DNA from 4 places in the Actinoallomurus sp. CA-142502 genome. Region 1 is predicted to be linked to each of the others. Evidence: riboswitches for the same ligand, from Rfam matches in the RefSeq annotation. Region 1 holds a riboswitch; each other region holds the start of a gene.

The links. A riboswitch is a leader RNA that binds a small molecule or an ion and turns the genes downstream of it on or off. The one in region 1 is predicted to bind cyclic di-AMP.
Region 2: another riboswitch for cyclic di-AMP. It lies ahead of ACQEV1_RS47315 (NlpC/P60 family protein); the one in region 1 lies ahead of ACQEV1_RS35665 (C40 family peptidase).
Region 3: another riboswitch for cyclic di-AMP. It lies ahead of ACQEV1_RS37240 (CHAP domain-containing protein); the one in region 1 lies ahead of ACQEV1_RS35665 (C40 family peptidase).
Region 4: another riboswitch for cyclic di-AMP. It lies ahead of ACQEV1_RS18770 (C40 family peptidase); the one in region 1 lies ahead of ACQEV1_RS35665 (C40 family peptidase).

Annotation. Positions count from the first base shown of each region.
Region 1 covers NZ_JBNJMY010000001.1:7,608,799-7,615,961, forward strand. Annotated here, with positions in the region: gene ACQEV1_RS35655 (CHAP domain-containing protein) at 1-722, shown strand, start outside; gene ACQEV1_RS35660 (hypothetical protein) at 904-1,038, shown strand; cyclic di-AMP (ydaO/yuaA leader) riboswitch at 1,498-1,659, shown strand; gene ACQEV1_RS35665 (C40 family peptidase) at 1,671-2,672, shown strand; gene ACQEV1_RS35670 (class II 3-deoxy-7-phosphoheptulonate synthase) at 2,704-4,035, opposite strand; partial or broken gene ACQEV1_RS35675 (pyridoxamine 5'-phosphate oxidase family protein) at 4,247-4,411, shown strand; gene ACQEV1_RS35680 (pyridoxine 5'-phosphate oxidase C-terminal domain-containing protein) at 4,403-4,714, shown strand; gene ACQEV1_RS35685 (tetratricopeptide repeat protein) at 4,840-6,168, shown strand; gene ACQEV1_RS35690 (hypothetical protein) at 6,392-7,163, shown strand, end outside.
Region 2 covers NZ_JBNJMY010000001.1:10,110,022-10,117,184, forward strand. Annotated here, with positions in the region: gene ACQEV1_RS47280 (hypothetical protein) at 1-242, opposite strand, end outside; partial or broken gene ACQEV1_RS47285 (Beta-galactosidase C-terminal domain) at 151-411, shown strand; gene ACQEV1_RS47290 (AraC family transcriptional regulator) at 469-1,302, opposite strand; gene ACQEV1_RS47295 (alpha/beta fold hydrolase) at 1,354-2,208, opposite strand; gene ACQEV1_RS47300 (GNAT family N-acetyltransferase) at 2,492-3,262, shown strand; gene infA (translation initiation factor IF-1) at 3,305-3,529, shown strand; gene ACQEV1_RS47310 (hypothetical protein) at 3,623-3,745, opposite strand; cyclic di-AMP (ydaO/yuaA leader) riboswitch at 3,842-3,981, shown strand; gene ACQEV1_RS47315 (NlpC/P60 family protein) at 4,047-4,982, shown strand; gene ACQEV1_RS47320 (WD40 repeat domain-containing serine/threonine protein kinase) at 5,045-7,163, shown strand, end outside.
Region 3 covers NZ_JBNJMY010000001.1:7,958,435-7,965,597, reverse strand. Annotated here, with positions in the region: gene ACQEV1_RS37255 (acyl-CoA dehydrogenase family protein) at 1-18, opposite strand, end outside; gene ACQEV1_RS37250 (TetR/AcrR family transcriptional regulator) at 15-650, opposite strand; gene ACQEV1_RS37245 (hypothetical protein) at 769-1,380, opposite strand; gene ACQEV1_RS37240 (CHAP domain-containing protein) at 1,471-2,232, opposite strand; cyclic di-AMP (ydaO/yuaA leader) riboswitch at 2,243-2,385, opposite strand; gene ACQEV1_RS37235 (sirohydrochlorin chelatase) at 2,939-3,709, opposite strand; gene ACQEV1_RS37230 (phosphoadenylyl-sulfate reductase) at 3,691-4,404, opposite strand; gene ACQEV1_RS37225 (Insertion element protein) at 4,401-4,583, opposite strand; gene ACQEV1_RS37220 (nitrite/sulfite reductase) at 4,648-6,300, opposite strand; gene ACQEV1_RS37215 (hypothetical protein) at 6,604-6,756, opposite strand; gene ACQEV1_RS37210 (TIGR03084 family metal-binding protein) at 6,812-7,163, shown strand, end outside.
Region 4 covers NZ_JBNJMY010000001.1:3,868,437-3,875,599, reverse strand. Annotated here, with positions in the region: gene ACQEV1_RS18790 (glycosyltransferase family 4 protein) at 1-801, opposite strand, end outside; gene ACQEV1_RS18785 (acetate uptake transporter) at 1,055-1,705, shown strand; gene ACQEV1_RS18780 (M48 family metallopeptidase) at 1,744-3,096, opposite strand; gene ACQEV1_RS18775 (basic secretory protein-like protein) at 3,268-4,617, opposite strand; gene ACQEV1_RS18770 (C40 family peptidase) at 4,740-5,285, opposite strand; cyclic di-AMP (ydaO/yuaA leader) riboswitch at 5,344-5,562, opposite strand; gene ACQEV1_RS18765 (NlpC/P60 family protein) at 5,872-6,852, opposite strand; gene ACQEV1_RS18760 (NlpC/P60 family protein) at 6,887-7,163, opposite strand, start outside.

The sequences.
Region 1 (7,163 bases):
ACGACGCGTGGGGCCACCACCCCGAGCCGGGTGCCATCGTCTTCTTCTCGTGGAACGGCGGGAAGAGCATCGGCGACATCGAGCACGTAGGCATCGTCGAGTCGGTGCACGGCCACACGCTGCACACGATCGAGGCCAACCACAACGACCAGCTGGGCCGCGCCACCCGCGACGTCAGCCAGGTCGTCGGCTTCGGCTACCCGTCGAAGGTGAAGGTCAAGGCGGCCCCGGCTGAGCAGAAGTACGTCCCGAAGCACTCCGCGCCTCCGCCGGCCGCCAAGGAGATCGGCCAGCAGCCCGCCACCCCCATGCACGAGACCCAGACGACGGCCCAGCACGACTCCGCGCCGCCGCTGGCCGACCAGCAGGCCGCCCTCACCGGGCTGCTGGGCGTCGTGGTGTTCGGCACGGTGGCGTTGGCGCTGAGCAAGGCGAAGGTCCGCATGCCGATGCCGGCCCCGAACGTCCGCGTCCGCAAGCGCGGCAAGCACCACCGCACGCCGGTCGAGATGCCCGCCGACATGAACGTGGCCGACCTGGACGCCGCCGACGCCGGCACGGCCGTCATGCCGGCCCTGACCGCGGAGGCCGCGGCACTGGCCGAGGACAAGGAGTTCTGGGGCAAGATCACCGAGCTGGAGGAGGACGTCGAGCTGGCGTTCTGGAACACCCTCCACTCCGCGGTCTCCCAGTCCGACTCCGCCGAGTCCCTCAACGTCTGAGTCCGAGCCGGCCCTCCCCCGCCCGTGGGGAGGGCCCTCGGTGTTTCTCCGGGTCAGCCCGGCGGTGCCGCTTTCATCCGGTCCCGCGCGAGCCGGACGGTCGATCCGAACGACCGGCCGGGCGGTGGACCCGCCGCCGGCATCCCCTCACCTCGCCGCTTGACCGGGACCCCCAAGGTCAATGTCCAGCGTCGCCGCGGCCGAGGCGCCCGCCCGGATCGTGGCCGCCGACATCGAGGTGTTCGGGCGGATCGACGTCCTGGTGAACGACGCCGCCATCATCCGGCCGTCGCCCGCCCCGAGACCGGCTGCCTGACCGGCTCGGTGATCCACGTCGACGGCGGGATCGACGTCGCACGAGGAGCGCGCACCCAGACGCACGGTCCGTCCTGCGGGTCCGCCACAGATCACCGCGATGACCGACGTACGGGACCGTCTGAGCGGGTTCCCCGACGGCGTGAACGGCGGTCGCGACGCGGATCCGATCGGTTCCGGGCCGGAAAGAGGCGTTCACCGCACCGGCCGGAACGGCCCCTGACGGCGTACGCCACCGCCACGGACCGCCGACGCGTTTCCCGCGATGTCGGCGTATACAGCACCGTCCGCAGCCGGACTTCGCTCTCGCCTAGGCGGAAAGGGCCAGAGCGGCATCACCCACAGTGACCATCCTGGAAGACGGTGGACCATCTCCGCATGTTCCGGTTGGCCGGCCCGTCACGGTCCGTTAGTGTCCCACGGTGTCACCGGCCGGTTCCCGGCCGGACCGCCGAGTCGCCGCACGCGCAAGCCAGCGCGTCCGGTGAGCCGGGGACCCAACTCGCGGAGCGCTTTCAGGGGGCTCTCCCACCGCGCTCGGTCCCGGGGTGAATCCGTAACCGGTAGGGCTTCTCCTTGCCCGAACCCGTCAGCTAACCCGGTAGGCGGCCCAGGAGAAAGAGGAGCACCCGAATGGAGCCTTCGCGAACCGCGAAAGCGCATCATAGGCCGCACCGCACCCAGCACACCGTGGTCGCCGGCATCCTTCTCACCGCCGGACTGCTCCTGCCGTCACCCGCGGCCGAGGCGAAGCCGGCACCCGCCATCGACGCGCTCCGGCAGCAGGCCGACCAGCTCAACACCCAGCTCGAACAGCTCACCGAGCAGTACGACGGGCTGCGGGTCCGGCTGCGGCAGGCCCAGCGCGCCAGCGCGATCGCCAAGGCGACCTCGCGACGTGAGACCAAGGCCCTCAAGGGCATCCAGCAACGTGTCGGCCGCCTGGCCGCGCTGCGCTACATGAACAGCGCGCCGGACGAGGCACCCGCGCTGTTCTCCGCCAAGGACCCGCAGGCACTGCTGGACCAGGCCGCGACCCTGCACTTCTTCACCCAGCAGGACGACACGCAGGTCCGCCAGCTCACCCAGGCGATCCAGAACGCCGAGCGCGCCTGGCAGAACGCCCGTGACCAGGCCTCGCGGTCCACGCTGCTCAAGGCGCAGCTCGCGCAGAAGAAGGCGACCATCGGCCGGACGCTCGACAAGCTGCGCCGTCCGCTGCTGAAGGACGCCGTCGAGCGCGCCGAGCACGGCGAGAGCGTGCCGGAGATCCCGGGCGGGTCCACCAAGGCGATCGGCGCCGTACGCGCGGCGCTGACGCAGCTCGGCGTCCCGTACGTCTGGGGCGGCGCGACGCCCGGAAAGGGGTTCGACTGCTCCGGGCTGACCATGTGGGCGTACAAGCAGGTCGGGGTCAACCTGCCGCACTACGGCGGCGACCAGTGGAACGCCGGCGTCCACGTCTCACGGAGCGACCTGCAGCCCGGTGACCTGGTGTTCTTCTACTCCGACATCCACCACATGGGGATGTACCTCGGAGACGGGAAGTTCATCCACGCGCCGCACACCGGCGACCACGTGCGGGTCGCCGACCTGGCCACCCGCCCGTTCGCCGGGGCCGTACGCATCGTCTGAGTGACGGGGCCCCGGGCTCGGGGCCCCGACCTCACTTCGTCGTGCGGTACATCTCCGCGACCATGAACGCCAGGTCGAGTGCCTGGCTGCGGTTGAGCCGCGGGTCGCAGGCGGTCTCGTACCGCTGGTGAAGGTCGTCCTCGACGATCTCGTGGCCGCCGCCCACGCACTCGGTGACGTCGTCGCCGGTGAACTCCAGGTGGACGCCGCCCGGGTGGGTGCCCAGCGCGCGGTGGACGTCGAAGAAGCCCGCCACCTCGTCCATGACGTCGTCGAGCCGTCGGGTCTTGTAGCCGCTCTCGGCCTCGAAGGTGTTGCCGTGCATCGGGTCGCAGATCCACGCGACCTGCGCGCCGCTCGCGGTGACCTTCTCCACCAGCGGCGGCAGCGCGTCGCGTACGCGGCCGGCGCCCATGCGGATCACGAACGTCAGGCGGCCCGGCTCGCGTTCGGGGTCGAGCTTGTCGATGAGCGCCAGGGCGTCCTCGGCGGACGTCGTCGGGCCGAGTTTGACCCCGATCGGGTTGCGGATGTGCCGCATGAACTCCACGTGCGCGCCGTCGAGCTGCCGGGTGCGCTCGCCGATCCACAGGAAGTGCCCGGACACGTCGTACGGCAGGCCTGAGCGCGAGTCGATGCGGGTCAGCGCCCGCTCGTAGTCGAGGATCAGCGCCTCGTGGCTGGAGTAGAGCTGGACGCGGTGGAACTCCTCCGGGTCGGCGCCGGCGGCGTGCATGAACGCCAGCGCCCGGTCGATCTCCCCCGCCAGCCGCTCGTAGCGACGCCCGGCCGGGCTGGCCGCCACGAAGTCCTGGTTCCACGCGTGGACCTGGCGCAGGTCGGCGTACCCGCCCTGGGTGAAGGCGCGGCAGAGGTTCAGCGTGACCGCGGCGGCGTGGTACGCCCGCAGCAGGCGGCCCGGGTCCGGCGTCCGCTCGTCGGCGGTGAAGCCGAAGCCGTTGACCATGTCGCCGCGGTACGCGGGAAGCTCGACGCCCTCGCGGACCTCGACCGGCTTCGACCGCGGCTTGGCGAACTGGCCCGCCATCCGGCCGATCTTGACGACCGGCACGCTCGCGGCGTACGTCAGGACGACCGACATCTGGAGCAGGGTCTTGAGCTTGTTGCGCACGTCGTCGGCGGTGGCGCCGGAGAACGTCTCGGCGCAGTCGCCGCCCTGCAGCACGAACGCCTCGCCGCGCGCCACGGCGGCGAGCTGTGCGCGGAGCTGGTCGCACTCGCCCGCGAACACGAGCGGCGGAAGCTTGGCGAGCTGGTCGGCGACGGCGCCCACCTGTGCGGGGTCGGGCCAATCGGGCTGCTGGGCCGCAGGAAGATCGCGCCAGGAGTCAAGGAGGTCCACGGGCACCTAGGGTATCGACCATTACGCCATGCCCGGGCAGCCGACCACCCCCGACGCGACGCCCTTGCCCGACCTTGGGAGACGCATGGGGAGACGCGGACGTTCTCCAGGCCGCGGTCGCGGCCCCTCAGTAGGGTCGAGGCGGATGGACGGCCGGGGACACCGACGGCGCAGGGGGCACGATGGGCGGCAGTGACGGGGCGGCCCGGACGCCCGGGTCCTCATCCTCAAGAACGTGGACGCCGGCGGCTGGCGGTTCGCGGTGCACGCCGACAGTCCCAAGGGCCGTCACCTGGCGGACGTGCCCCGGGCGGCGCTCACCTTCTACTGGCCTCTGCAAGGCCGCCAGGTACGCGTACGGGGCGCCGTGGAGCCCGCCTCTCCCGAGCAGAGCGCCGCCGACCTGCTGGCCCGTGCGCCCTCCGCCCGCGCCGAGGCGCTGCTGGGCCGCCAGAGCGGCCACCTGGAGAGCCTTGACGACCGCGACCAGGCCTTCCGCACGGCGCTGGCCCGGATCGAGGCGGACCCCGCTCTGGTCAGCCCGGAGTGGACGCTCTACACCCTCGTTCCCGTCCAGATCGAGTTCTGGCAGGCCGACAAGGACCGCGTGCACACCCGGCTGCGGTACGAACGCTCCGGCCGCCGCGGCCCGTGGGAAACCCACATGTTGTGGCCGTAGTTTCCGCCGGCCGGTCCGGTTCGGGGCCGGACCACAGTTGATCGCCTTCATCACGGGCGCGGCCCGCGTCTGCGATGATGGGCCGACTTCCCGCAGACAGCCGACGACGCATGAGGTTCTGACAAATGAGCACCACCAGCCGCGCCTACGACATCTGGCTCCGTAAGCCGGAAGAGGCCCAGCAGCTCCTGGAGTCGAAGCGGGCCGATCTCGAAGGTGACGGGCTGTCGCTGCTGTCGTGGCTCGTCCTCACCAACGAGCGCGACGACCGGAAGAGCGAGCAGATCGCCAACGCGGCCATCGCGGCGGGCGGCGACACCCGGTTCGCCACGGCCGCGCTCGCCGAGGTCTACAAGTGGCGGGGCGACTACAACCGCGCCGCGGACATCGTCCGCTCGGCGCGCGAGAAGTACCCGACCATCCCCTGGTACGCCCTGACGCTGGCCGACATCCTCAAGGACGGCGGCCGCCTCGACGAGGCCGAGGCGCTCCTGGAGTCGGTCGTGAACGACTCCCAGCTGCGCCGGCACGCGCTCAAGCGCCTGTCGAAGTGGGCGGTGGACCGGGGCGACAAGCCCCGCGCCCTGAAGTACCAGACCGACCTGATCGCCCTGGCGCCCGACTACCTGGTCTACGCGTCGGACTACACCCTGCTGGCCCACCTGCGGCTCGAGGCGGGCGACCCCGCGGGCGCCCGCGATGTCCTCCAGCGCGGCGCGTCCATCTACGCGGGCAACATGCAGATCAGGGAGATGCTGCACCAGCACTTCGGCGAGACGGCCCCGGCCAAGCCGCCGACGGTGGCGCCGGTCGACGAGCGGACCGTCGGCGCCCGCCGCATCCCCATCAAGACCAGGATGATCACGCTGCGCTCCGGCATCCTCCCGGTGATCCAGGAGGCCACCGCCGGCCAGCTGCGTCCCGACGACATCCTCGCGCTGTCCGAGAGCCCCGCCTCGGCCGGTCAGGGCCGGATGATCCCGCTGGAGATGATCACGCCGGAGGGCATGGCCAAGCAGCTCAGCAAGTTCGTCGGCAAGATCGGGCCGCTGCACAGCCCGGCCGGCATGCAGGGCGCGATCATGGAGGCCGGGCGCGCGAAGGTGCTGCTCGGCGCCGCCGCGGGCGCGGCCGGCAAGCTCGTCGGCAAGCGCGGCTGGTTCTACCGCGTCGCCGGGCCGGGCGCCGCGATGATTGACGATGTGGCCGCCGCCCTGCCACCGCACGACCACCACCTGCTCTTCGGCCCCGGCCGTCCCGACAAGCTGTCGGAGGAGCTCGCCGCGGCCCTCGGCTGCCACGTCTGCGTCGTCGACGCCAACAACCTGACGGGCGCGTGGGTCGTCGGCGCCTCGGCGGGCGTCGACCGCAAGTGGGTGGAGAAGGTCCTGTCGGACAACCCGGCCGGCAACGAGGACGAGCAGACGCCCATCGTGGTGATCCGCAAGATCTGAGGCCGCACGGCGAGCGCGCGGCGCGGGAGACTCCGTCGCCGCGCGCTCGCGTCTCCGCGAAAGGGGCCTTTCCGACAACCCAGGCGGCGACCGGGAGGAGCAGCCCTCTAGGCTGATGATCCACAACAGCTGAGGTGCTCCACGCCTCGCCTCGGAGTGACGCCCCGGCCCGGTACGTCCGGCGCCGGGGCGCTCTCGTCCCCCGAAGCTCGGAGAAGATCAAGTGCGCTCACGGACGGTCGCCGGACTCATGGCCCTTGGGATGCTCGCCGCGGGATGCGGCAACGGCGGCGGTGGCGGCGGGACGTCACCGAGCCCCTCCGCGTCGGGGACGACACCGGCCGCGAGCGCGCTGACCGAGACGCAGGCACGGGCGATCTTCGCCAAGTACCAGAAGGTCAACAACCAGGCCAACGCCCACCTGTCGGCCGCGACGTTGTCCACGATCGAGACCGGGGCCATGCTCAAGGGCGACCTGGCCGACTACAAGGTCACCCGCGCCGGGCTGGACTCGAAGATCAAACCGTTCACCTACCACTCGGCCCGGTTCTACCTCCCGCGCGACGCCGACTGGTTCGCGGTCGACGCGAAGCCCAGCAACGGCGACGGTGAGGAGTTCCTCGTCTTCGCCAAGACCGGCGGAACGTACAAGCTCGCCACCTCCGCCTGGAAGAACAAGGCGTCGTTCCCCACCATCGCGCGGGGCGCGGACGGCTCGGCCACGGCGGTGACGACCCCGGCCACCGCGAAGCTCGCCGCCGCGCACTCGGAGTACCTGTCCAACGTCGCGGCGGGCCTGCGCGGATCGGGCTTCGCGGCCGGCGCCCTGACCTCCAAGCTCGGCGCGCAGTGGCACGGCTACGTCAACAAGATCACGCAGGACGGTGCGTGGCGCGGCGGCACGACCTGGAAGGCGGCCGACTACCCGGTGTACGCGCTCGCGACCGCCGACGGCGGCGCGTTCGTCTGGTACACCGCGACGCAGTCGCTCGACT
Region 2 (7,163 bases), 2.5 Mb from region 1:
TTCTGGTCGGAGACGCACGCCCCGGTCTCCCCGCCTTCCGGCCGCACTCCTGGAAGACCGGGGCCACCAGCAGGTCGCCGCCGAGCATGTACCGCCCGGTCGAGCATCGCGCAGGGCGGATCGTCCGGGAACTCCAGCACCCTCGGCCGCATGACCGGCACGCCGGTACGGGTGGCCTCCACGGCCGCGCCGTACAGGTACGGCATCAGGCGGTTCTTGAGGTGGGCGAAGTCGCGGGCCACGGCCCCGCTGACCGAGGCCCCGCCCGGGGCCGAGGCGGTGCGCAGGAGGCCCGCGACCGACTCCTACCTCTTCCTGCTCGACCACACCGGCGCGCAGGTGCGCGTGACGGCCCCGGGCCGTGAACTGATCATCGGCCGGGACGTCGCGGATGAGGTGACCATCGAGCCGAGGTCCGTCGCGCCCTCCGCTGAGGCCGCGCCGGTGGCGCCGGACGACCTCGTCGTCTCACGTGCGGCCCGGGGCGGCCCACGCGACGTCGTCGACGGCGAGGAACGGCTCGATCGCGACGGCCGTCGGCGTCGTCCCGGCGAAGGCCATGACGTCTCGATGCAGGTGGGACTGGTCGGCGTAGCCGCTCATCACCGCCACCGCGGCGGCGGTGTGCCCCGCGGCGAGGCGGTGGACCGCGTCGTCGAAGCGGATGAGCTGGGCGGCGCGCTTGGGGCTGAGGCCGATCTGGGACCGGAACCGGGACCACAGACGCTTGCGGCTCCACCCGACCTCGGTCGCCAGCCTCTCGATCCGTACCCGCCCCCGGCCGGCCACCATCTGGTCCCAGCAGAAGGCGACTTCCGGGTCGGCCTCACGGCCCGCCTCGTGACGCCGAGCCAACGCGGTCTCCACGATCGCGAACCGGTCGGCCCACGTTCCGGCGGCGCGCAGTCGCTCTTCGATCCGTACGGCGTCGCGTCCCCAGAGGTCGTCAAGGGTGATCACTGCCCCGCCCAGCTCCGAAGAGGCGCCCAGGATCGCGTGCGCGGCCACCGGCGACAACCGCACCTCAAGGCACTCGAAGCTCCCGGCCGGCCCCCGCCCTCGCGCGCCGCTGGGCGCCAGTCCGGCGACGACGCGCTCTCGATGCTGCTCACCACTGCCGTAGTCGACGACGAGTGGTACGTCGCCGAGGTTGAACATCACCATGACGGCCGGGCGGGGGACGATCCCGACCTCGACGAGGTCATCCTCTCGACCGCTGAAGCCCGCCATGGTGACCCCCGCCGGCCGGCCCGACCGCGACGGGACCGCGATGTCCCACGCAGGCACCTCGGCGGATCGCACACCGTGATTTTACGAGTCGCCTCAAGCTCCGGTCCGGCGACGACGGCGCTCTCAGCCGGGCCGCTCGGCGGCCGCGGCGAATTCCAGCAGCAATCGGCCGGTCGTTCGGGGATCTTCCATCATCGGGGTGTGTCCCACGCCCGGCAGCAGCTCGACGCGGGCGCCGGGCACGACGCGGTAGTCGGCGGCCGACGAGGAACGCCACCGCTGGTCCTCGGTGCCGAAGACGACCAGCACCGGTAGGCCCAATCCGGTGAGCCGATCGGGCAGGCTCCGCTGCCCGAGGTAGGCCAAGGGGGCACGCATCGCCCCCACGAAGTCCCGGTGTGTCATCCCCCGCACATGCTCGATCCAGGCGTCGGGAAGGTCCACGGGACGCGTGAACCCGGTGCGGGCGGCCTTCCGGATGGTCGCCTCGGTACGCAGGCTCCACAGCAACCGCCCGGGAAACCGGGTCAGCAGCAGCCGGACGAGCAGTCGTTCAGGGACCTTGGCGTCGAGACCGGGGCCCATGTCGATGAGCGCCAGGGCGGCGACCGCGTCGGGCCGTTGCTCGGCCAGGGCCGTGGCGACCGTACAACCGGAGGAATGCCCGACCACCGTCACCCGGCCCACGCCGTGCCCGTCCAGCGCGGCGGCGACCCGACGTGCCTGAGCGGCGACGTCGTAGCCGCCGAGCGGGCTTGCTCCCCTCTCGTGACGTAGCAGGTCGACACGGATGACACGGTGCGCGTCCGCCAGCAGGGGAACCACCGGGTCCCAGCAGGCCGGAGGGGCCGCCGCGTTGGAGAGCAGAAGCAGGGCGGGCGCGCCCGGCCTGCCGTTCTCCACGACGTGCACCTCACCATCGTCAGGCTGAACGAACCGGTAACCGGCGTTCGCGGCGCCGGAAGGCTGCTCTGCCATGGGATCGTCTCCTGCCGCGCTGTCAGGTGGGGACTGCGAGCATCACAGGCGAACCGCCCTGGTGTCTTGGACGAATGTTCCGGCTCCGGATACCGAAAAAACAGGTTGGGCCGGATGGCGTTCGGTTGATAGCGTGCGCGGCACCGTGACGTCACGCGAGGAGGTGAGACCCATGAACGCTGTATCGAAGTGGGTGCTCCCCTTCGCCGTCACGGTCGGGTGATCGACAGAGGGATCGCCGGGAGCGCCTCGATAACAGGGCACTCCCGAAAGGCGACAACCTATGCACGAAATCGTGATCGCGCGGGTCGCGGAGCGACAATGGCACGCGGTGGAGGACGACCGGGTGGTCGGCCGCGGAGACACTTCACACCGGCCCGACGGGCGGATCTTCCTCAGTATCGACGCGTGGCACGACGCGGTCTTCGACCGGCTCACCGATGCCATGCTGGCGGACCTGCCGAGGCCGCTGTACACGGTGGTCGACGAGCCTGACGTCGACCTGACGTCCTGCTGGCAGCGAGCCGGCTTCACGACCCGACGCCGCGAATGGGAGTACGTCCTCCCCACCGATCCGCGGGTCACGGGGCTCGGCTCGGTGCTCTCGCCGGAGGGCGTGACGACGGTGCCCGTCGGCGCGGCGCGGGAGGACCCGCTGCGCGAGGTGTACGACGCGATCCGCGCCGAAGTCGACGCCACCGTCGGCTGGGCGTCGATGCCGGTCGAAGTACCGGTCCGGCCGGACGGGACTCCGCTGCCGCTGGACCCGTCGAAGTACGCCGTCGCGGTACAGGCCGATCGATACGTGGGACTGGTCCGGGTCACGGGACGGGTGGCCTTGCAGCCGCGGATCGGGCTGCTCGCGGTCCGATCCGACCAGCGCCGCCGCGGTATCGCCCGATCACTGCTGGCCCACGTGCTGGGCGCGCTGCACCACTCCGGGGTCGAGACGGCATCGGCCGAAGTCAATGAATCCAACGAGGCTGCCATGGCGCTGTTCGAGGGCATCGGCGCCCGGCGCGTCAACAGCAACCTGGAATTGGTTCTCCGCTGACGCCTCGCCTCCTACCTCACCGTCACCGAGAAGGGCGAGAACATGGCCAGAACAACAAAAGGAATCGAAGTCGAGGGCACCGTCATCACGTGTCTACGCGATGCCACCTTCACGGTGGAGCTGGAGAACGGGCACGAAGTGCTCGCCCACATCAGCGGAAAGATACGGAGGAACCACATCAGGATCCTGCCGTACGACCGGGTGCTCGTGGAACTCAGCCCGTACGACCTGACCCGCGGCCGGATCCTCTTCCGGTACCGGACGTAGCCGTCGTCTGACGTGACAAGTACCGGCGGCCGGCTCTCGCACCGGCCGCCGGTACCACCGTCATGCCGCGCCTGAAGGCCGGCCGGCGGGAGTTCACCGGCGCCGCCAGAGCCCCTCGTCCACGCGTACCTCGTGGCGGCCGACCCGGTCGGCCATACGACCCTCGATGCCGACGTTGAGGCTCATCGCGAAGTTCTGCGCGCCGCGATCAGCCATACACGAAGCGTACCTTTGATCACGATTCGGTAGATTTGCACCGTTTGACCCCCTACACTCCACAGGACTCGACGGTCCCAGACTCCCCATCAGAAACACGACCGTCGGCCGAATCCCTGCAGCTCAGGGAACCGGGGACCCACGTAGTACGGGGTGAATCCGCAGCGCCCGGCGCTCGGTAGGGCATCTCCCGCCCGAACCCGACAGCTAACCCGGTAGGCGTCAGGAGAGGAGTTCGTACGTGCCATCTTCATATTCGCGGCTAACACGTTCCGGCCGCCTGGGAGGTATCACGGCGTTGATGGTGAGCGCCGCCCTCCTTCTTCCCGCGAGCGGCGCGAACGCGACCGGCGGGTCGTCAGCGGCCACCGCGAAGAAGAAACTGGACAAGCTCAACAGCCAGGTGGACGAACTCGCCAACCAGTACGACAAGGCCGAGACCCAGTTGGCCGCGGCCAAGAAGCATCTTGCCGTGATCAATAAGCAGCTGAAAATGGAAAAACCTCAGTATCAGAACCTGCGCGTACGGGTGGCGCAGATGGCCGTCGCCGCGTACAAGAACGGCACCCTCGACAGCACCACGTTCGCCGCCTCCAAGGACCCTGACGCGGCACTGCAGGACATGTCGACCTTCGCCGAGCTCTCGCGCAACCAGAACCAGGCGATGACCGCGCTCCTGGCATCCGCCCAACGCCTCCAGCGGGGCCAGGAAGAAGCCCGTTCGACGCTGCAGAGCATCACCACGACCGCGACCGCGTTGAAGAAGAAGAAAGCCGTGGTCGAGAAGGCGATCGCGAAGCAGAAAGCGCTGTTGGCCAAGACCAACAGCTCCAGCGGAAGCACGCGTGGCGGTTCGAGCGGCGGCGCCACCACGTCCGCCTCCGGACAGGCCGGCAAAGCCGTGAATTATGCCAAAGCCCAACTCGGGAAGCCCTATGTCTTCGGCGGTACGGGCCCGAACGGCTACGACTGTTCCGGGCTGACGATGATGGCCTGGCGCGCTGCCGGCGTCAGTCTCCCCCGCGTCGTCCCCGACCAGTACAACGCCATCCGCCACGTCGCCAAGTCGAATCTGCAACCCGGTGACCTGGTCTTCTTCGACAGCCTTGGCCACGAAGGGATATACGTCGGCGGCGGTAGGTTCATCCACGCCCCGCACACCGGCACGGACGTCCAGTACGCCAGCATGTCGAACTCCTACTGGGTCTCACACTTCGTCGGCGCCGGCCGCCCGTAACGCCGCCGCGGAAGGCCGCCGGTACGGGAACCACGGGCGGCCCGTTCTCATCGGAACCAATCGTGGACGGGATTACGCCGGACGATGGGCACCAGCTGGTCAACGGGCGGTACCGCCTGGTCGAGGTGATCGGCCAGGGCGGCATGGGCACGGTCTGGCGCGGTCATGACGAGATGCTCGGCCGTGAGGTCGCCATCAAAGAGGTCACCCTGTCGCCCGACCTCGACGATGACGAACGGGCCGAGCTCAGCGCGCTCGCGCTGCAGGAGGCGCGTGCCACCGCCCGGCTGAACCATCCCGGGATCATCACGATCCACGACGTCATCGACGACGACGGCGTCCCGATCATCGTCATGGAACTCCTCCATGGTCGTCCACTCGCCGACATCCTCAAGGAGGAGGTACGGCTGCCGTACCGGCGCGTCGCCGAGATCGGGGCGGCGACGCTGGAGGCGCTGCGGGAGGCGCACGCCGCCGGCGTCGTCCACCGTGACCTCAAGCCCGCCAACATCCTGATCAGCGAACGACGGATCGTCATCACCGACTTCGGCGTCGCCCAACGGGTCGGTGAGCGCGCCGAAGAGGCCGGAGACGTCACCGGCACCCCGGCGTTCATGGCCCCCGAGCAGGCCGAGAACGCCGCCGCCAGCCCCACCGCCGACCTGTGGGCCCTCGGCGCCACGCTCTTCAACGCGACCGAGGGCAGACCACCGTACGAAGGCCCGGACTACGCCACCGTCCTGCTCACCCTGCTCACCCAGGACCCGCCGGCGCCCGTACGCGCGGGCCCCCTCGCACCACTGATCACGGCACTGCTGCGCCGGGACCCGGAACGGCGCCCGAGCGCGGAACAGGCCGCCGAACAGCTCGCGGAGATCCTGCGCGGGGAACCCGGCGGCGCGACGGACATGGCCGCCGCCGAAAGACCGGCCATCGTGCCCGCCGCCACCGAGAAGCCGGCTGCGCCGTCGCCGCCGAAGAGCAGCGTCCCGGCCCGCCCGAGCGCGGCCGACCCCGTACGGAGAGCCGCACGGCCGCTCCATCCGCCGAGCCCGGGTCCCCGGACCGCTCCGGCCCGTACCGGCCGTCCATCGCCGCCGACCGTCAAGCCCGGACGAGTCGCGGGCATCGCGGTGCTCGTGATCCTGGGCGTCACCGTGCTGTATCTCGGCACCCACGCCGGCTCGACCGGCTCGCCCGCGGCCGCTCCCTCCGCGGTGCCGTCCGACCCACTGGACGGTCTGCCATCCGACTTCCCGCAACCCACACCGAGCCAGCCGCCGGACGACGTGCCGCCCGACGAGGATTTCGCCGTGACGGCGCTCAGCCCGGACGGGGACCTCGTCGCGTTCAGCGGGGACTCCGGGGTCGTGCGGTTGTACGACACCGCCACCCACAAGCTGAGGCGCTCCTGGAAGACGCCTCGGTCCGGCGAGGGGGTCACCGCGCTGACCTTCAGCCCGGACGGCCGGACCGTCGCCGCGAGCAGTGACGAGGGTGTGGACCTCTGGACCGTCAGCACTCACAAGAGGCGCAAGTTCGCCCAGCTCCACGATGCGATCGGCGCGTTGGGGTTCAGTCCGGACGGCCGGACCCTCACCGCGCTGGGCTCGGGTGGCCGCATCGGCGTCTGGACTGTCGGTACGGGGAAGTACGCCTCCAGTGCCATCCCCCTCGGCGGCGACACCACCGTCTGTATCTCCATGGCGGTGAGTTCGAGCGGGCAAGACGTCGCCTGCGGCTACTACGACGGCAATATGGGCGGCATGCTCGTCTGGGACGTCAAGAAGCACAAGCGGCGCGCCTCATGGCCCGCCGAAACGGCTGACGAAGTGGCGTTCAGCCCCGACGGCAAGACTCTCGCGTTCCCCGACTCAGAAGACGACAGCCTGCAGTTGTGGAACATCGCCTCTCACCGGATGACCGCCGAGTTGGACGCCTCACACATGCCGTCCGGTATGGCCTTCAGCCCGGACGGCAAAAGTCTCGCCGTTCCCTCCTACGACCCGAGCGCCGGCGAGGACACCGTCGATATCTGGAAGCTCCCCGGCGGGAAGAAGGCCACGACGCTGCGGCGCATCGACACGCCGAAGACGCTGGCCTTCAGCCGCGACGGCGCCACACTGGTCACCGCGGACGGGGACGAGGGCGCACTGTGGAAAGTGCGATCGCACAAGCAAC
Region 3 (7,163 bases), 350 kb from region 1:
CACGTCATGCGTCGTCATGAGACCGCTCCGATGCTGCGCTGGACGAAGGTGATGAGGTGAGCCGTGCCGCTGGAGACGTCCGGGACCGGCGCGGTGACGGAGGCGTCCGTCACGGCGGCGCGCGCCGCCAGCGGGCCGATGAGGGCGTCGCCGATCGCCCCGACGAGTGCCGCCGCGCTCACCTGGACGTCCTGATCGGGCAGCTCGCCGGTGGCGATGCCCCGGGTGATGAGCACCCCGATGGCGTCGGCGAACGCGCGCCGGAACACCAGCCGCTCACCGTCGACGGCCGGGTCGGCGGGCTCGGCGAGCAGCGCGTACGCCATCCGCGGGCCCCGCAGCGCGCGGCCCGCGAAGGTCTCTACCACGGCGGCGATCGCCTCGGCGGCGGTGCTCTCCAGGGCCACCGCCCGCGCCACGGCGTCGACCTCGCGCCGGCTCGTCGTGCGGAACACCTCCGCGACCAGGTCGGCCTTTGCCGGGAAGTGGCGGTAGACGCTGCCGGTCGCGACGCCGGCCCGACGGGCCACGGCGGCCACCGAGCATCCCGCGTAGCCGTGCTCGGCGACGATCGCCACTGCGGCGGACAGGATGCGTTCACGCGAGGCGCTCAGGCGCGCTTCGACGCGGGGCGTACGGCGGTACGGCATACAAGAATTGAACCCTAGTTCACTTCTTAGGCGCAACCGCGTAACGCCGAAAAAGGTTCGGGGCCCCTCGGGTGGAGGGGCCCCGAACGCCCCCAGGGGGGAAGGGGGCGGAAGAGGGCTATTTCTCGGACACTCCGGTCGCCATGTCGTAGCCGGTGCCCGAGTGGCGGTAGACGGGGCCGTTACCCATCTCCAGCACCTGGAACTTGATCGGGATCGAGTTGGACCGGGTGCCGGTGAAGTACTGCATCATCTCCTCGGACAGGTCGATGATGGCCGGCGGGCTGTGCTGGGCGACCGCCCACTCGGCCGGGCCGAAGTCCTCGACCACGCCGACGGCGCTCTTCTTGCCGACGGTGATCTTCACCTTGGTGCCGAGCGGCCAGTACGGGCTGGCGATCGTGTGGTACGACATCGGCTTGCCGGACGCGGTCTGCGCGTCCCAGAACGACGTGCCGGTGGAGACGCCGGTCGGCAGGGCGGCCTTCTTGTCGGCCTTCTCACTGGGAAGCTGCCGGGGCAGCTTGGCCGTGTGGCCCTCCGTTCCGGGCCCCACGAGGCCGGAGTCGCCCTGCGACACCTGCACGGCGCTCGTACGGGCGGCCTGGGAGGACGTGGAGTGGACCAGTGCGGCGGACGCGCCCGCGCCCGCCACGACGACGCCGGCCGCGACCGACGCGAACGTCTTGCTGGTGAATCGATCCAGATACTTGTTGCTGATTCTGAACATGGGGGGTTGGCCTCTCAGCACAGGGGAGACGGGGACGGTGTGCAGGGCGGGCCGCCCCGGCCGGCCGTGCGGCCGGGGCGAGGGGAGGGCTCAGGCGTCGTTGGAGCCGTACTCGGGGTAGCCGTAGCCGACGACCGTGGACTTGTCGCGCGTGCGGATCTTCACGGCGTTGTCGGTGTTGCCCTCGATGGTCTGGATGGTGCCGTCGTGGTTGTCCTTGATGACCATGCCGACGTGGTCGATGTCGTCGATCGACTTGCTCCCGCTCCAGGAGAAGAACACGACGGCGCCGGGCGTGGCGTCCTCGCCCCAGCGGCCCTGGTCCTTGAACCACTGGGCGTGGGTACGGGTGAACGCGTCCGCGCCCATCCCCTTGACGCCCAGCTGGGCGCCGATCCAGGACACGAACATGTCGCACCAGTTCGCGTTGGCGTAGTCGGAGACCTGGCCGCCGTCGCGCTCGACGCCGCGCTCGGCCCACGGGGAGGAGACGAACCACTTCTGGAACTTGGTGCCGCCGCCCGAGGAGTCCTCGCTGACGCCGACCTGGGAGGTGGCGAGCTTCAGCGCGTCGCTCGCGGTGGGCAGCCACTCGCGCTTCTTGGCGGCGACGTTGCCGGCGCTCTTGTCGGACAGGGCCAGCGTGTGCGGTTCCTTGGGGGAGGCGGCGGTGCCGTGGGGAACGGCGGCCATCGCTTGGGCCGAGACCGCGTCGACGTTCTGGGAGGATCCGGCCGGGGCCGCCGCGATCAGGCTGATCGCGGTCGCGCCGACCGCGGTGACGGCGGCGAGGGAGCCGCCGAGTCTGGTGTTACGCAGCAGACGGCATGACTTCTTGTGTCGACCTGACACGTTGAGCACTCCTTTGCTTCCATGCCGCTTACCGGGTTAGCTGACGGGTTCGGGCGTGGAAGCTGCCCTACGGCGCGAGGGGATGCGCCGATTCACCCCAGTGGTGCGGTGGGTCCCCGGTTCCGCGATGTGCGGATTCAGCGGGAGCCGTCTCTGAGCGGACGGCTCGAAGAACAGGGGGATGGCGGCCGCGTGGGCGGCCACTTCATTCAGGTCTAGGGGATCTTGTCGTCCATTCGTCCGGTGCACTTTCACTTCCCGGCGCCTGCCGATGGCCCCGAGGGCTCGGGCGGGAAGTCACCCGGTGGGCACGCTGTTGGCGTGCCACATGCCCTGTGAGAGACACGAGGGGCCTGGCTCCGTCGCTGCGCGGCGGATGCGGCGCGTTCGCCGAACCGGCATCGAGGCGGATCCATGTGGGGGGATCGCAGGGGATGCGCAGAGCGGCGCGGTTATGAACCGTCGCGGCCTTGGAAGGGGGGCCCATCTCACGCGTCGTCGCGTGCCGCACTTCGTGGTGCTGGGGGGCAGGCCCTGGCCGGCGGGGATGTTACGGACGGCGCATGGGGGGCGCCGCCGGTCAACCGAACATAGCAAACATATTTCGGGCCGTAAAGGGGAAATATGGACACTCACCGCCTCTGACCTGCGAGAAGATCACATCGGCGGTCTGTCAACCCCCAGAACCCTTGCGAAATAAGGGTTTTCAGCCCACAGCAGCTTGATCACCCAGCGTGATGATCTCGGTGTAACGCTGCTCGATGATCTCGGCCAGCTCGGGCGCCGCGCCGAGCGCCCCCGAGACCGCCACCGCCCCCGCCGCGAGCGACTCGTCGCGGACCTTGTCGGCGAAGTAGCCGGGGGCCAGGAAGTAGGAGGCGACCGCGACCCGCGGGGCCCCGGCGTTCAGCAGCCTTCGTACGGCCTCGGCCGGCGTCGGGCGCGCGGCGGAGGCGTAGGCGGGGACGACACGCCGCCAGCCGCGCCAGCCGCGGGCCATCCGGCCGATCGTCGCGTTGGCCGACGGGTCGCTGGACCCCGCGGCGGCCAGCACGAGCGCCGTGTCCGGGTCGGGCGTCACTCCCGCCTCGGCCAGCCTCCGCTCCAGGGCCGCGGTCATCAGCGGGTGCGGCCCGAGCGTCGCGCCGTACCGCAGGCGCATCCGCGGGTGCTCCCGGCGCACCTCGGTCAGCGCGCCGGGAATGTCGGTCTTGCTGTGGTACGCGGCGGTCAGCAGGAGGGGGAGAACGACGGCCTCGCCCGCGCCGGTGCCGGCGCCGGCGAGCGCGCCGAGCGCCTGGCCGGGCGTCGGGGGCGCGTGGTCAAGATAGGACGTCACGACCCGCAGCCCGGACCGGCGGCGTACGAGATCGAGCAGGTCCTCGACCGTCGCCGCCGCACGCGGGTCCCGGCTGCCGTGCGCCACCGCCACCAGCGGCGGCGGAGGCGCGCAGGTGATCAGAGGTTGATGCCGCATTCGGACTTTCCGGTGCCGGCCCACCGGCCGCTGCGCGGATCGTCGCCGGGTGCGACCCGCTGCGTGCACGGCTCGCACCCGATGGAGGGGTAGCCGTCGTACTGCAGCGGGTTGACGAGGATGCCGTTCTTCTCGATGTAGGCGCCGAGCTGCTCGTGCGTCCACCGGGCGAGCGGGTTGACCTTGACCTTCCCGCGCGAGGCGTTCCACTCCACGACCCGGGACCCGCGCCGGTGCGAGGTCTCCTCCCGGCGGATCCCGGTGATCCACGCGAGGTACGGCTCCAGGGCGCGGTTCAGCGGCTCGACCTTGCGCAGGTGGCAGCACAGGTCCGGGTTCCGGCCGTAGAGCCGGGGACCCAGGTCGCGCTCCTGCTCGGCGACCGTACGCGAGGAGGTGACGTTCACCACGTTGACCGGGTAGACGGCCTCGACGGCGTCGCGGGTGCCGATCGTCTCGGCGAAGTGGTAGCCGGTGTCGACGAACAGCACGTCGATGCCCGGCCGGATCTTGGCGGCGATGTCCACCAGCACGGCGTCCTTCATCGAGGACGTCACGCAGATCCGGTCGCCGAAGGTCGCGATCGCCCAGCGAATGATCTCCTCGGCCGGCGCCTCCTCGAGGGCGTCGGCGGCCGACTCGACGATGTCGGTGAGGTCGAGCGCGGCGGTCGGGCGTTCGAAGGTGAGCGTCATCTCGCGCCTCCCTTCGGCGCGGCGGGGACGGCGGTGCTGAGCGCGCCGGTGCCGATGAACCGCAGCCGGAACGCGCGGGTGCAGGCACGGCAGTGCCAGCCGCCGCCGTCGCTCTCGTACGGCTCCAGGTCCTCGTCGCCGCAGTAGGGGCAGTAGAAGGGGACCGCTCGTTCAGTCATGAGTCCTCCTTCGTCGGAGGAGTCACTGAGGGCGCCGTGTTCTCGGTTCGCTCACTCCGTTCGCTCATTTCAGGTCCTCCTGTTCCGCCCGCTGCACCCAGTCGGCGAAGGACTCGCCGTCGCCGCGCTGCTTCTGGTAGCGGCGCAGGACCCGCTCGACGTAGTCGGGCAGCTCGTCGGCCGTGGTCTTCAGCCCGCGGACCTTCTTGCCGAAGGCGCCGCCGACCGCCCCGCCGAGGTGGATCTGGTAGCCCTCGACCTGGTTGCCGTCGGCGTCGGTGACCAGCTGGCCCTTCAGCCCGATGTCGGCGACCTGCACACGCGCGCAGGAGTTCGGGCAGCCGTTGAGGTTGATGCTCAGCGGCTGATCGAAGTCCGGGAGGCGCTTCTCCAGCTCCTCGATGAGGTCCATGCCGCGCTGCTTGGTCTCGACGATCGCGAGCTTGCAGTACTCGATGCCGGTGCAGGCCATCGTCTGCCGCCGGAAGGTCGAGGGCCGCACCTGCAGGTCGTGGGCCTCCAGTTCGGCGGCGAGGGCCTCGGTGCGGTCCTCGGGCACGTCGAGGATGACCAGCTTCTGCTCGGTCGTCGTGCGCACCTGACCCGAGCCGTACTCCTCGGCCAGGTCGGCGATCACGTGCAGCAGCTCGCCGTTGACCCGGCCCACCCTCGGCGCGAACCCGACGTAGTAGTTGCCGTCGCGCTGCGGGTGGATGCCGACGTGGTCCCGCCGGGCGTCACGGGGGGCGCCCGGCGCCGGCCCGTCGGGCAGCTGGTAGCCGAGGTACTCCTTCTCCAGCACCTCGCGGAAGCGCTCGGGTCCCCAGTCGTTCATCAGGAACTTGAGCCGGGCGCGGCTCCGCAGCCGCCGGTAGCCGTAGTCGCGGAAGATTCCGATGACCCCGGCCCAGACCTCGTGCGCCTGCTCGGGGCGGACGAAGGCGCCGAGGCGCTTGGCGAACATCGGGTTGGTGGACAGCCCGCCGCCGACCCAGAGGTCGTAGCCGGTCTCGCCCTCGTCGTTCACCACACCGACGAACGCGATGTCGTTGATCTCGTGGACGGTGCACTGCGCCGTGCAGCCGGACATCGCAGTCTTGAACTTGCGCGGCAGGTTGGAGAAGTCCGGGCTGCCGATGTAGCGGTCGTGGATCTCCTCGAGCTGCGGGGTGGCGTCGATCACCTCATCGGCGGCGATCCCGGCGAGCGGGCAGCCGAGGATCACGCGCGGGGTGTCGCCGCAGGCCTCCGTCGTGGACAGGCCGACGGCCTCCAGCGTCTCCCAGATCGCCGGCACCGACTCGATCTCGATCCAGTGCAGCTGGATGTTCTGCCGGTCGGTCACGTCGGCGGTGCCGCGCGCGTACTTGCTCGACACGTCGGCGATCGCGCGCAGCTGGTCGAGGTTCAGCCGGCCGCCGTCGAGGCGGACGCGCAGCATGAAGTAGCGGTCGTCGAGCTCCTCGTCCTCGAGGACGGCGGTCTTGCCGCCGTCGATCCCCGGGCGCCGCTGCGTGTAGAGCCCGTACCAGCGGAACCGGCCGCGCAGGTCGGCCGGGTCGATCGAGTCGAAGCCGGCCTTGGAGTAGACGCCCAGGATCCGGTCGCGGACGTTCAGTCCGTCGTCGTTCTTCTTGTTCTCTTCGTTCTTGTTGAGCGGTTCGCGATAGCCGAGGGCCCACTGACCCTCGCCTCGCCTCCGCTGACGGGGTGGCATCGTGCGCGTCCTCCGTGGTGGGTGGTGGACGCGGAGCACACCGGCAGGCTCGCTGCTGGCTCTACGCTGAGCTTAAGGAAATCCGACACCGGCATACCGCGCGCCCATGAGGCAGTGGCGGTTGATCAGTGTCAACGACAGATGGCGCTGCCCACGCGGAGAAAATCGACGTGCCGGCGCATCACCAGCAACGGGTTCGCAGCAGCCATACACCGATGATGACATGCCGTTCGATGAGTGTCCAACCTTGTCCGATATGCGAAACGGCGTCCCATCTCGGTGGCCTGAACCCGGCGCGGTGTCTCAGCCCTGGCGGAGCCAGTTGACCGGCGGCTCGGACCCGTCCGGGCCGGTGTCCGGCTCGTCCTTGTCGTCCGGGGGCTGGTGCTGGCAGTCGCACCACGTGCCGCCCCGGCACTCCTCGTGCCGCCGCTCGCGGCACGCCTCACAGATCATGCTCCCATTCTCGCAGCACGGACCGGCACCGAACGCCGTTCTGTACGCTGATGCGATGGGTGTGGCGACAGAGGTGCTGATCCGTGACCTGAGCGCCGAGACGGCCGACCTCGACCGGCTCCTCGGCCCGGACGTGTGGGACGTTCCGACTCCGGCCGAGGGCTGGGCGGTACGGGACCAGATCGCCCATCTGGCGTGGTTCGACGACGCGGCGGTGCGCGCGGTCACCACGCCGGAGGCGTTCCGCGACGAGGCGCGTGCCGCCGCGGCCGGGGGCCTGGACGCCGACGCGCTCACCGCGGAGCGGCGGTCGATGCCGGGGGAGGACCTGCTCGCCTGGTTCCGCGCCGCCCGCGCCGGCCTGACCGAGACGCTTACTGCGGCCGACCCGAGGACGCGGATCCCCT
Region 4 (7,163 bases), 3.7 Mb from region 1:
GTCGTAGTGCGCGGGCAGTTCGTCCCACGGAACGGTGCCGGTGATCCACACCGACCCGGCCACGCCCGTCTCGTCGCGGAGCCGCTCCAGCGCCTTCCGGTACGGTCCGCCGCCGACGAGCAGCAGCGCGGCGTCCGGCACCGCGCGCGACACCCGGGGCCACGCCCGGATCAGGGTGTCCTGGCCCTTGCGCGGCACGAGGCGGGAGACGCAGACGACGACCGGCCGGTCTCCCAGGCCGTACCGCGCGCGGATCTCCTCGCCGCCGGCGCCGGCGCGGAACACCGTCTCGTCCACACCCGGCGCGAGCCGCCGCATGCGCGCCGCCGCGGACGGCGACAGGCCGCGGGCGATCCGTCCGCGGGTGTACTCCCCCAGGTAGGTGAGAACGTCGACGCCGTCGCCGATGCGACGCAGCAGGCCGCGGGCGCCCGGCAGCGACGCCCAGCCCGCCTCGTGGCCGTGCGTGAGGCCGACGATCCGGTCCGCGCCGGCGCGCCGCAGCGCGGGCGCCAGCAGGCCGAGCGGCGCCGCCGCCCCGAACACCACCGAGTCACAGCCCTCGGCCCGTACGATGCCGGCGGCCCGGCGCAGGACCGTGGGAAGCGGCAACATCAGCCGGCCGGGGTGGCGCACGACCGGGAAGGGCTGGGCGGCGTCGAAGTCCGCCGCGCCCTTCCACGCGGGCGCGTACACGATGACCGAACCGGGCGGCCGCCGTACGGCGAGGTTGTGCACGAAGGCCTGGATCCCGCCCGGCCGCGGCGGGAAGTCGTTGGTCACCACAAGCGTCTTCGTCATGAGTCCTCCTGCGTCGGAGGGAGTGACCACCACAGCGTGTCTTCGATTCCCTCGCTCCGCTCGGTCATGGCTTTGTCAGCATCGCAAGCGTGATCACATTTCGGTCCCGGCCCAGTGACCGGAACGAAACAGGGCGTTAATCTTTACAGGTGTCAACACGTGGCCGCCCTCACCCCGCCCGGCCTGCGAGAGATCGCTGCGGACCTGACGAGGCACGGCGGTGGAGTTCTCCACGGATATAGGAGGAGCCACCTTGACCGAGACCCCCTCAACCCCCGCGCCGGCGGCATCGTCCATCGCGGACCCCGGCCCGCTCGGCCTCGCCGCCTTCGCACTCACCACATTCCTCCTGTCGGCCAAGAACGCCGGCTGGACGGACGGCACCGACGCCTGGCTGGGCTACGCCTTCGCCTACGGCGGGCTCGTCCAGCTGCTCGCCGGCATGTGGGAGTTCCGCAACCGCAACGTCTTCGGTGCCACCGCGTTCTCCACGTACGGCGGCTTCTGGATCGGGCTGGGCCTGTACGTCCAGCTCGTCGCCCCGACGGCCGTCAAGGCCGGCGGAGCGAACGCCGAGTCGCTCATCCAGAACGACCTCGGCTGGATCCTGCTCGCCTTCGCCATCTTCAACACCTACATGTTGCTCTGGAGCACCCAGGTCAACGCGGCGGTGTTCGGCGTGTTCCTGACCCTTGAGGTCACCGAGATCGTCCTGTTCATCGGCAACCTGTCCCACAGCACCGGCACGGTCAAGCTCGGTGGGTGGATCGGTGTCCTGACCGCGCTCGTCGCCTGGTACACCTCGGCGGCCGGGGTGACCAACGGCATGCCGGGCAAGCTGTCCCTGCCGGTCGGCTCGCCGCTCGGCGGCCGCGCGGCCCCGGCCGAGCCGGTGATGGAGTAGTCGCATCCTTCTTCGCCGTGGCCGCGCTCACCGCGCGGTCACGGCGAAGTGCCGTTCACGAGCGGCGCGGGCACCGGCACGTGGTGGAGCCGGGCCCAGTCGCGGCCCATGGCGATCCGCTGCGGACCGGTCGGGTGGCTGTTCCACAGCGAGTACTCCAGTGCGTTCGGCGACAGGTCGTCGAGGTTGCGGGCGCTGAGCGAGCGCTGCATCCGCACGTACGTCTCCGGGTCACGCGTCAGATCGAGCGCGTGCATGTCGGCGCGGGCCTCGATGCGGCGGCTGACGAGGTTCTCCACCGGACCGGCGACCTGCAGGAGCACGGTGACCGCGGCGAGCAGCAGCGCCACCGACCGCGGGTCGGCCGGTGAGTCGGCCCCGGCGCGCCGCAGCAGCCGCGGGGAGGTCAGGACGAGGAAGAGCACGCAGACTCCGGCCGCCGCCCCGAGCGCGCCGACGAGGGTGCCGTGCAGCACGTCGTCGCGCTTGGCGTGGCCGAGCTCGTGCGCGACGATGAGCTCGATCTCCGCGCGCGGCTCGCTGGTGAGCAGCGTGTCGTAGACGACGATCCGGCGGGTGGAGCCGAAGCCGGAGACGTAGGCGTTCAGCTCGGTGGTCCGTTTGGAGGCGTCGGCGACGAGCACGTCGCCGACCGGCACGCCGTCCCGCCGCGCCATCGCGAGCAGGTCGGTGCGCAGCGGCCCGGCGGGCATCGAGTGGAACGAGTTGAACAGCGGCTCGACCAGCACCGGATAGCCGAACGACGCCGCCGCGACGAGCACGAACCCGCCCGCGGCCGCCCCCGCCCACCAGCGGCGCGGGAATCGGCGGACCAGCAGGTGCACGCCGAGCAGCACGACGATCCAGATGACGAGGGTGACGCCGAGCGAGGTGAGCTGGTCGGTGAACCAGCCGCCCCAGTGCTCGGTGGACAGCCCGTACCGGCGCAGCACGGTCTGGGACCACACGTCGAACGGCAGGCCGGCGAGCCGGGTCAGCACCGCGAGCACCACCGCGACGCCGACCAGCCGCAGCGGCCACCGCCGCAGGGGCCGCGTGACCGGGCCGAGCAGCCGCGCGCCCAGGGGTGTCAGCCCGAGCAGGAGCACGACCAGGAGCCCGGCGGCGAGCCCGGCGTACGCGGGCGGGTCGAGGGCCCTGTTGAAGGCGTCGCCGCGGCCGATCTGCGCGCGCGTGAAGTCGAGCGCCGGGTCGGCCGGCCGGCCGGCGCCGGGCAGCGGATGCCAGGGAGTCGTCACGAGGATCACCACCGCCAGCAGCGCGCACAGGACCACGGCGGCGATCGCCGCCCCGCGCCGATCCGGCGCGGGACCGGGCCCCTCCTCCGCCTCGGCCACGACCGCGGTCCCGGCCGTACGACGTGCGTTCACCCCGTGCTCCTCACCTGACTGCCTCATCCGCGACTCACGCCGGTCCGCAGCGGACGGACGCGGCGGAGCGCACTGTCTCGACGACGCGGATCACCCGAGTTCACCCGCCTTGCCTCGCCGGTACGACGTGCACACACCCCGTGCTCCTCACCTGACCGCCTCGTCCGCCGCTCACGCGAGCTCGCGGCGGACGTACGCACGCCACAGGGCGACGAACCGGTCGGTGCCGACGCCCAGGACGCTGCGGAGCGCGCGGTCCTGGAGGCGCGGGTCGCCCGAGTCCTCCGGCTCCGCCTCGGCCGTACGGTAGAGCCGGACGAGCCGGTCCTCACCGTAGCGTTCGGCGACCATGCGGCAGGCGAGCCACGCCTCCTCGTACGCCGCCGAGAGCCGGTCGCCCGAGCCGGCGAACTCCGTGGCGCCCGGCAGGGTGGCCGGGACGCCGCCGGTGGCGATGAGGTCGGCCAGTTCGCGGCCGGCCGCCCTGGTCGGGACGCCCGCCTTCTTGTAGCCGACGTAGTCGGCGAGTCCTTCGATCAGCCACATCGGCGTCTTGCCGTCGCGCGCCCCGCCCATGGCGACGTGCACGAGTTCGTGGGTCAGGACGACGCGCCGGCCCAGGGCGGTGAGCCGGCCGAACGCGGTGGGGGTGATGACGAGGCGGTCCTCTCCCGTACCCTGGCCGCCCTCGTCCCCGGTGACCGCGGCCAGCGCGGCGATGTCGCCGAGGTTGCGCACGTCTCCCGCGAGCTCTTCGGCCTTCTGCTCGGTGGCGGGGACGAGCGCCACGGCGTGCCGGGCCCACCGGTCGCCGACGACGCCGGAGACGGCGCCGACTCCCTCGTCGAGACGGGCGGCGATGTCGCGGAGCTCGGCGGTACGGGCGGCGGGGAGCTCGCCGGCCACGGCTCCGTCCTCGGCGAGCACGAGGCTGCGGCGTCCGTGGACCACGGTGAGGCCGCCGCTGTTCCAGATCTGCGGGTCGTCGCGCAGGCCGTGCGCCGCGCCGTCGCCGGAGACCATCCAGCCGGTGCCCGGGCGCCGGTCGAAGGTCAGGTATTCGGTGTAGACGAGGTCGCGGCGGTCGAAGCCGCGCAGCCGGTAGGTGAGCCTGAGCCGGGCCGTCCAGCCGTCATCGGCCGCCACGGCGGGACGCGTGTCGGCCAGGGACTCCCTCCAGGCGGAGAGAGGCACCTTGGCCAGGTTGTCGAAGAGCACCTGCTGCCCGGCGCGGAACGCCTGTCCCGACGGGTCGACGGTGGCGAGGAACGCGGCACGGTCGCGGGCGAGAACGGCCCGCGAGCGGCGCTGGAGCAGGGCGTTCACCGTGGCGACGCTGGGGGCGGACAGCGCCCCGGCGACCGGCCGGGAAGACGCGGCGGCGGCCCGGCCCGCACCGTCGTGGAACGCGAGGTAACCGACCGCGACGGCGAGATTGGCCACGATCGCCAACCCGGCGAGCCCGGCGAACATGGCCGACGCGGTGGTCACCCGCGAGTCCGCGTTCCCCTTGGCCGGCATGCGCGCGATCCTAGTCGCCACGACCGGGTGCCCCGCCGATGACGCCCACCGTCACTGAGCGACCGCCGGGCCCGGCCTCGCGGACGGGCGCCGGCGGTCGTCGTACGGCGGGTGCGTCAGGTTCAGTACGGTCGGGTGGCACCGTTGAAGTGTGCCCGGTAGTAGCTGTTGAGCAGCACCTGCTTGATGCGCGTGCCGGAGTGGGCGGCGTGGATCATGTAGATCTTCTTGCCCTTGACCTTCGAGACGATGCCCGTGTGGCCGTCGCCGTAGAAGTACACCAGGTCTCCGGTGGCGAGGTCGGAGAACTTCACGTGCCGCTTGATGTGCTGGTGCTGGGCGTCCGCGGTGCGCGGGAGCCGTACTCCGGCCTTGCGGTAGACGTACTGGACCAGACCGGAGCAGTCGAAACTGCTCGGGCCGCTGCCACCGTAGCGGTACGGCTTGCCGATCTGCTTACGGGCTGCGGCGACCGCCTTCAGCCCGACCTTGTGTCGCTTGCTCCAAGACGTCTGCTTCGTCGTCGCGCTCGTGGCCGCCGTGGGGGTGGCGACCGGGGTGGTCACCGGGTTGGCGACCGGAGTGACGGTCGTGACGGCGTCCGATGAGGCGGACGCCGTCGAGGCCGTCAGGACCGTCGGCGCGAGGACCGCGCCCGCGGCCAGCATTCCGCCGGCGAGGCGGACGCGCTTCGGCGAAGCGGTCGAGGGGGTGCGAGACAGGGTTCTCTCCTTCCGTGTGCGCCTACCGGGTTAGCTGACGGGTTCGGGCTGGAAGAAGCCGCCCTACGGTCCGCCCGGCGCACCACGCCGCACCACGGCCCGTTCGCCGCACTACGGTCTGCTGTGATGGCGCAGGCGCACCGACTCACCCCTGGGGATCTGCGCCTTCGCGCGCATGTGGGTCCCCGGCTCCGCGTGCCCGCGGACTCGGCGCTCGCGGCCGCCGGACGCGCCCTCTCACCGGGCGGTTCTCACTGTGGCCGGCCGCTTATCTCTGCATTCCGGAAAGCCGAGAGGAAAGTCGCCCGGCGGAATGTGTTCCACAACACATCCAAAGCGGAGGACGAATTCCCTCGTGATGGCCGCATGCGACACATGGGGCGTATCGCATAACTCGGCGCACGCTAACAAGGCACCAATGAATGCGCAAATTTGTCGCCAGAGCGTACGAGAGGAATTACCTAAGGTGAATTGGCCCCGACCGAAACAGGCCCTCTGGGCATCGCCAGAGGGCCTGTGAGGTTCGGGTCGGTCAGAGCAGGCGACCGCCGCCGTAGTACACCTGGCTGTAGTACGCGTCACTGAGGCTGGAGATCTTCACCACATCGCCGGTGTGCGGCGCCTGGATGAACTTGCCGTTGCCGACGTACATGCCCATGTGGTCGTTGTTGCTGAAGAAGACGAGGTCTCCCGGCTGGAGGTCGGCCTTCGCCACGCGCCGGCTCGCGCTGTACTGGTTCGGCACGTAGTGGCTGAGGTTGATGCCGATCTGCTTGTAGGCCATCATCGTCAGGCCCGAGCAGTCGAAGACGTTCGGGCCGGCGCCACCGAAGACGTACGGCTTGCCGAGCTGCGCGCAGGCGTACCTCAGCACCGTCTCGGCGCGGCCGGTCGCCAGGATCGAGCAGTTGGCCTTGGACGAGCCCGGGTCGATGTTGGCGCCCAGCTTGTCGATCAGGCGCAGCTGCTTCCTGATGGCCGAGTTGGCCGCCGACCGCTGCTTGTCGACCTGGTCCTTCTGCTGCTTGAGCTGCTCGGCCGCCTGCTCCGCCAGCGCCTTCTGCCGCTCCAGCCGCTGCGCGGACGCCAGGAACTGGTTCAGCTCCGCCGCGCGATTGCTGGAGACCTTGGTGAAGGCCGTCATCTGGTCGAGCACGGACTCAGGGTCCTTGGCCGACACGAACTGCGGGATGTCCCCTCCCGCGCCGCCCTCCTTGTACGCCGCGGCGGCGAGCTGGGCGACCCGGGTGTGCAGCTGGTTGAACGTCTCCTGCTCGACCGTGACGGAGGACTTGAGCGCCTTGAGGTGGCTCTGCGCGGCCTTCCAGTCCTCCTTGGCCTTGTTGTACTGGTTGGCCAGCTGGTCCACCTGGTCGTTGAGCTTGGCGAGCTGCTGCTTGGCGGCGCTCAGCGAGGGAGTGGGCTTCGCCTGGGCGGGGCTGGCGGGCAGGACGAGCCCGGCGACAACGGCCGCTCCGGCGGTGCCGACGATCCAACGACTGGTTCTGGACATGGTTGAACGCTTCATCTCCACTGTGGTCAGCCCCTTACGGACGGCCGGCGCCGTAGAAGTTGGAGCTGTAGTAGCCGCTCAGGCTCTCGATTTGGACGACCGTGCCCGTGTGCGGCGCGTGGATGAACTGGTTGTTGCCGACGTACATCCCGACGTGGTTCAGGTTGTCGAAGAAGACCAGGTCACCGGGCTGGAGGTCCGAGCGCGCCACGCGGCGGGTGGCGTTGTACTGGTCCGGCACGACGCGGGGAAGGCTGACGCCGGCGTGCCGCCAGGCCATCATCATGAGCCCGGAGCAGTCGTAGCCGGAG